DNA from 3 places in the Sphingobium sp. JAI105 genome. Region 3 is predicted to be linked to each of the others. Evidence: riboswitches for the same ligand, from Rfam matches in the RefSeq annotation. Region 3 holds a riboswitch; each other region holds the start of a gene.
What was found. Region 3 has a riboswitch for cobalamin ahead of IWY39_RS13350 (TonB-dependent receptor plug domain-containing protein). Riboswitches for the same ligand answer to the same signal wherever they lie in the genome.
Positions count from the first base shown of each region.

Region 1: another riboswitch for cobalamin. It lies ahead of IWY39_RS01990 (TonB-dependent receptor domain-containing protein); the one in region 3 lies ahead of IWY39_RS13350 (TonB-dependent receptor plug domain-containing protein).
Region 2: another riboswitch for cobalamin. It lies ahead of IWY39_RS21745 (DUF1852 domain-containing protein); the one in region 3 lies ahead of IWY39_RS13350 (TonB-dependent receptor plug domain-containing protein).

Region 1 is NZ_JADOUC010000001.1:454,849-457,109, reverse strand. It holds gene IWY39_RS24280 (PepSY-associated TM helix domain-containing protein) at 1-135, shown strand, start outside; gene IWY39_RS24275 (PepSY-associated TM helix domain-containing protein) at 84-608, shown strand; cobalamin riboswitch at 793-1,009, shown strand; gene IWY39_RS01990 (TonB-dependent receptor domain-containing protein) at 1,182-2,261, shown strand, end outside.
Region 2 is NZ_JADOUC010000002.1:940,311-942,571, reverse strand. It holds gene IWY39_RS21750 (IclR family transcriptional regulator) at 1-286, shown strand, start outside; cobalamin riboswitch at 516-740, shown strand; gene IWY39_RS21745 (DUF1852 domain-containing protein) at 1,121-2,119, shown strand; gene IWY39_RS21740 (methionine synthase) at 2,146-2,261, shown strand, end outside.
Region 3 is NZ_JADOUC010000001.1:2,774,711-2,776,971, forward strand. It holds gene IWY39_RS13340 (formate dehydrogenase subunit delta) at 1-179, shown strand, start outside; gene fdhD (formate dehydrogenase accessory sulfurtransferase FdhD) at 176-970, shown strand; cobalamin riboswitch at 1,039-1,258, shown strand; gene IWY39_RS13350 (TonB-dependent receptor plug domain-containing protein) at 1,431-2,261, shown strand, end outside.

The DNA.
Region 1 (2,261 bases), 2.3 Mb from region 3:
GGCGGGCTTTGGCTATGGCCAATGCTGCTCGTCTTTGCCTGGTCGGGCGTTTCGTTCACCTGCCGCAGGTCTATGATCCTATCATGCGGCAAATCGGCTATCTGCCGATCGCTGAAGGGATCGTGCCGCCCGTAGATGGCACGGGCGGGCCAGGCGTCGACCTCAGAGCGGCAGCGCGACAAGGCCAGTCTCTTGCCCGCACTGTAGCGCGAAGGTCGGGCATTGCGATTGACGAGGGTGGGCCTGCGTCAATCAACTATTACCCGCAGATCGGCGTCTATCTGTTCCGTTTCACAAGCAGCGCTAGCGTCGCCCGCGCTAACTATGGCGATTCACTGGTGATCTTTAGCGCGAAGACCGGCGGACTGCTCAAGTCGGCTCTCCCACGTCAAGAAGCTAAGGGTGGCGCCCTTCACGCCTGGCTGGAAGCCCTCCACCTGGCGGCCATCGGCGGGCTTCCCTACAAATTTGCGGTCGCCTGCGCCGGTCTGCTGATCACGAGTCTATCGGTCACGGGAACCATGATCTGGATGAAAAAACGCACCGCGCGGTTACGAACACTTAGACGCCCAAACAAAATGTCCGAAATCACACGGGGAGCGGGATGACGGCTATGGCCCGTTTTTCGGACATAGATTTCGAGATGGGTTTTCAAACAACGAATGCGTGAGGTGCGGTTTTCCGGGCAAGTGAGCCGCATCGTCTCGGAAAGCAGCATTTTTGAGACGGCTGCTCCTAAGTTGATAAAGTCCACCACCTGGAATATGGTCCACCTGTGGCGCCTCGTTAGAGGTGTCGCATGATCGCGTCGGTTCCCCGAGAGGGGATTAAAATGGGAACACGGTGAAGGTGGGTCTCCACCCGAATCCGAGGCTGTCCCTGCAACTGTGAGCGGCGAGTGCGATGCATATGGGGCTTCGGCCTCAAGCCACTGAGCGAGAGCTTGGGAAGGCCGTGCATCAAGCGATGACCCGCAAGCCAGGAGACCTGCCGGCGTTTGGTCGCTCTTGCTTTGGTCCAGGGGATGGTCAGGGCACGGTTCTTCCGTCTGAGCGACGAACGTAGCGGCAGGGGCCGCATCGGTTCGTGTGACGGGCGCTTTTCGCGTCCGCCCGCTCGTGCGCGCCGACCGTTCGTAACGGCACGCCCCTGCCCGACGTCGTGACGCCGGGGGGAAGACATTGAGACTATCGCCAATTTCGCAGCTTGCGCTCATCGTTGCGCTGTGTGCCGGGAGCAGCCCGGCATGGGCAGCCGAAAATGATTCAGCCCCTCCGGGTGAAAGCAGCGCCAGCGCGCCCAAAACCCAGCAGGAAATCGTCGTCACGGCAAACAGCCGCCAGGAGTTGCAGGATATTCTTTCGCCGGGTGTCGTGTCGGTTGTTTATCCCGACGATACGCGCGGCGAGCACAAGGCCCTGCCAGATCTGCTTGACCAGATTCCCGGCGTCTATGTACGCCGTGTCGGCGGCACGGGCGGATATACGACCACCAGCATCCGGGGCAGCGCCCCGAGCCAGGTCAACATTTACATCGACGGCGTGCCGTTCAATCTCTCCAGTGAGACGGCAGCGGACATCTCGACCATCCCGATCTCCAACGTCGAGCGCGTCGAGGTTTATCGCGGCGTGACGCCGGCGCGGTTCTCCGGCGCTCCGCTCGGCGGCGCAATCAACATCGTCACCAAGATGCCGACCGACCTCAGCGGCACGGTGTCAGCCGGCGCCCGTTCCTTCGGCGGTCGCCAGTTTTCCGGCAATCTGAACTTCCCACTGCTGGGCGGCGGCCTGCTGCTCGGCCTCGACATGGAGCGCAGCAAGGGCGATTTCAAATATCCCCTGATCGCGGCCCGCGAGCTGGACGGCATCGAGTTTGGCGATGCGGAGTGGAGCGGCGACGGTCAGCCCAATACGCCGTGCAGCACCTATCTGGTTTATCAGGGCATCCGTGAAATCAACCCGCTCTGCCAGTTTCCGACCTCGCGGCGACGGCAGAACAACAGCTTCCAGCGGGACAACGTGTTGGTAAAATGGCGGAACGAAAACATCACCGCCAAATATTCGTTCACCTATCTCAACCGCTACATGCCGACGCTGGTGTATGAGCCGGTCGGTTACAGTCTCGTCGATCTGCCCGCATACACCTTCCCGGCCGTGAACCTTACCGAAGGGTCTCTCGCCGGCCTCGGCGTGCCCTACAACAAGCGCCGACAACAGAAGCAGTATCAGCATGAGGGCGCGCTGAATTGGCAGGAGCGCTTC
Region 2 (2,261 bases), on a different contig from region 3:
GCTGCTTTTGTTCGAGAACTGGCCGGAGGTTAAACCCGCACTACCGCCCCTGCCCATCTATACCTCTGGCGTTACGACGCCGCACGTTGCCTCGCTTTCGGTGCCGGTGATCGGCCATGGCGACCGGCTCGTAGGTGCGCTCAGTATCGCAGGGCCCGAAGTACGCCTGTCTGGGTCGCAAAAAAGACTGGCACTGCCTCTGCTACACGCGGGCCTCAACCTGTGCCGTTCCCTTGGGGGCAATGCCGAGGCGATCTATCGGGTGCCAATCGCGCTGGCGACATAGTCCAGAAGATCGGGCCGCTGTCATTCCATTGATCGGACTGATCACGTTAAGCTGGGCAGCCGCGCCACGATGGTCGGGGCGTGAGGGCCATCTTGCTGACTCCATTGATTCACAGGTTTGGCGACGGCTTCGGTGGAGCCGCCCGACTGCCGCCGAGGGCTGAACGCACAGCCGCCTGCGCTATATAAAGAAATCTTTATATAACTCTTGACAATTATGCTTGAATGGCGTCAAACGATCCTGTCAAGGTTCCCCACCTCAGGCATGACGGTGGGGCTAAGACGGGAAGCCGGTGGTGCCTTTTCGAGGCAGAGTCCGGCGCTGCCCCCGCAACTGTAAGCGGCGAGCGGCGGTTCCATTTCGCGTCACTGGGTTTTTGCAAGAAACCCGGGAAGGCCGGAACCACCGCGATGACCCGTAAGCCAGGAGACCTGCCTTCGGCGCCATAACTTTCCTCGGACGGGGGTTCCTCCGATGGATCGCGCTTGAAGCGTTGCCCGTGCCGTAAAGCACTTTCCGGGTAATTCATGCCTTGCGCGTTCTTCTTTGGCCCTTCCGCCCGGCAAATGCAGGTGATCGGTCAATGCTTCCAATCCTGTTCCGCTTCATTCGCTACCGACGAATGCGTCCGCGCGCCGTGCCATCAGGCTGACCCCTGACGGAAGCGGCGCGCCGCCAATCTCCCATCATTCAGCCCGCTAAAGACGGACGGCGTTCGCGCCGGACCGAAGGAGCCTTTGCATGCCCGTGACTTGCGCCAATCCTGCCCTTTCCCGCCACGACCACAGCACGCCGACCATCGCCACCGACAAGCAGCCATCAGGGCATCGGACCATGACAGGCGAGGATCTTACCTTTTCCATCACGCGCCTTCGCTTTGACGACGATTATCGCCCGTCGGATACCACGCGTATCACGACCAACTTCGCCAATCTGGCCAGAGGGAAGAACCGGCAGGAGAATCTGCGTGGCGTGCTGAAGATGATCGACAACCGTTTCAACGACCTAGCCGATTGGGATAATCCCGATGGGGATCGCTACGGCATGGAACTGGATATCATTTCCGTCGCGATGAGCCTTGCCGCTGCCAACGGCCTCACGGCGTTTCCCATCATCGAAATCCTGAACACCAGCATCATCGATCGCAAGACGGACAATCGCATTGCCGGCATCGTCGGAAACAACTTCTCATCCTACCTGCGCGACTATGATTTCAGCGTGCTGCTGGCGGCGCACAACCGGGACCGCGTCGGTTTCGACACGCCGGACGGCTTTGGTGATCTGCACGGCCGTCTGTTCCGCCATTTCGTGCAGTCCAATACGTACAAGGCCAATTTTTCCAAGCCTCCCGTCATCTGCCTGAGCGTATCCAGCAGCAAGACCTACCATCGCACGGAAAACCATCACCCCATTCTGGGCTTCGAATACCGGCAAAGTGAATTCTCGCCGACCGACGAATATTTCGCGAAGATGGGTCTTAAGGTCCGCTTTTTCATGCCACGGGGCAGCCGCTCGCCCATGGCCTTCTATTTCGCCGGGGATCTGCTCGGCGACTACAGCAACCTGGAACTGATCGGCACCATCAGCACGATGGAATCCTTTCAGAAGATCTACCGGCCCGAAATCTACAACGCCAATCGCACAGCGGGAACGCGCTTCCGGCCCAGCCTGACGCATCAGGACTTTTCGTCCACGCGCATTGACTACGACCGCGAGGAACGAAGCCGCCTGGGCATCGAGCAGGGCCGGTTCGCAGAAGAGAATTTCATCAAACCTTACGGCCAACTTCTCTCGCAATGGTCCGCCACACAAGCACCCAAGAACATGATCTGACCCAATAGAAGAAAAGGCCCTCCATCATGAATAGAATATTGCCCACATCGACCGCCGGCAGTCTGCCCAAGCCATCATGGCTTGCGGAGCCTGAGAAGCTTTGGTCACCCTGGAAGCTGAAGGGTGATGAATTGGCCGTCGC
Region 3 (2,261 bases):
ACCAGATTGCGCGCAATCTGGCGGCGCAGGGCGATGCGGAGGCGGTTGCGTCCACCGCCAGCCATATCGCCAGCTTCTGGGACCCGCATATGCGCGCGCGGATCGTGGCGCTGGCGGCGGAGCAGCCCGACGCCCTGTCGCCGATCGCGGCGCAGGCCGTGCGCCGGATCAGCGCTTGAAGCAGGGCGGCGACGCGCTGACCTTCACCCGCCTGGCCCGCGATGGGCAGGGCGAAGCGGTCGAACGGGTGCTGGCCGACGAAGTGCCGGTCGCGATCGAATTCAACGGCATCGGCTATGCGGTGCTGATGGCGACGCCCACTGATCTGACCGATCTGGTGCTGGGTTTTGCGCTGGCGGAACGGTTGATCGGGCCGGACGATGCGCCCTTCGACGTCGATACCCATGATACCGATCAGGGCATAGTGGCGCGCGCGACGCTGCCGCCATCGCGGACCGATTTGCTGCTGGACCGGGTACGGCACCGCGCGTCCGATTCATCGTGCGGCCTGTGCGGGATCGAAAATCTGGAACAGGCGATTCGGCCCCTGCCGCCAGTGACGACGCGATCGCGCGCCGACCGGGCGGCGATCTTTCGCGCGCTTGATGGGCTGGCGGCGCATCAACCGCTCAATGCCGCGACAGGCGCGGCCCATGCCGCCGCCTGGGTCGGCGCGGACGGGGCGATCCGTCTGGCGCGGGAGGATGTCGGGCGGCACAATGCGTTCGACAAGCTGATCGGCGCGATGAAGCGCGCGGGCGCGGGCTGGGATGAGGGCTTTGCGCTGCTGTCGTCACGCTGTTCCTATGAACTGGTGGAGAAAGCGGTGCTGAGCCAATGCCCGCTTTTGGTGACGATTTCTGCCCCCACAAGGCTGGCGGCGGAGCGCGCGGCGGCGGCGGGACTGCCGCTGGTCGTGCTGGCGCGACGCGACGCGATGTTGCACCGGGGCAACGCCCCGCTGACGTAGCGAATCAGCCGCTTGGCAATACCGCGCCTTTGCCCTAGAGCGCGTCGCGTGAGGGGGGCTCGCCTTTCTTGCAGCTAGATCGCGCCGGTGTCCCGCAAGGGGCTGAAAATGGGAATGCGGTGCGGGCGTGGAAGCGCCCTATTCCGCAGCTGTCCCTGCAACTGTAAGCGGTGAGCATGATGCATAAGGGTCGCAAGACCCGGCCACTGGACGCCAATGTCTGGGAAGGTTCGTGCATCATTGCCCTGACCCGTGAGCCAGGAGACCTGCCGGCGTCTGGTCGCTCTTGCCCTGATCCAGGGGATTGGTCATGGCACGGTGGTTTTCCGTCGAGCGACGCTGTGCGGCCGGGGCCGCATCGTGCCGTGCGGCGGGGGCTGGCGTCATCCCGCATCATGGCGCGACCGCGTGCGCGGACGCCCTGGCCTTGAAGTCGCATGGGACGCTCAGGGCATATATCATGGTAAAAACAGGGATTTCTCTCATTGCGCTGCTGGCGGCAACGCCCGCTCTGGCGCAGGACGACGACATCATCGTCACCGCATCGGGCATCGAACAGTCGCGCGACGAAGTGGGGCAGGCGATCACCGTCATCGACGCGCAGACCATCCAGACCCGGCAGGCTATCGATGTGGTCGATCTGCTGGCGACGACGCCCGGCGTTCGTTTCAACCGTAACGGGTCCACCGGCGGAGTGACCGGCGTATCGCTGCGCGGCGCGGAAACGACGCAGACTCTGGTGCTGATCGACGGGGTGAAGGTCAATGACCCCAGCGGCATCGGCGATGGGTATGATTTCGGCCATTTGCTGACCGGCAATATCAAGCGGATCGAAGTGCTGCGCGGCTCCAACTCGGTCGTCTATGGCAGCCAGGCGATCGGCGGCGTGGTCAACATCATGACCGGCGTGCCGGTGGACGGCTTCGGCGCGAACGCCTCGGTCGATTATGGTTATAGCGATACGGTCAATGCCAAGGCGGACGTGTCCGGCTCCAGCGGCATCGCGTCGGGCGGCGTGGGCGCGGCCTATTTCCGCACGGATGGCATTTCATCTGCCGCGGGCGGTACGGAAAAGGATGGCTATGAAAATATCGCCACCAACGCGCGGCTCAAACTGGCGTTCAGCGATGCGCTGAGCCTCGACCTGCGTGGTTATTATATCCATGCGGATCTCGACTATGACAGCTTCTTTGGCGCACCGGCCGACAGCAGCGATGTGAGCAAGCTGGACCAATATGTGGGCTATGCGGGCCTCAACCTGGCTTTGCTGGATGGCAAGCTGACGAACCGC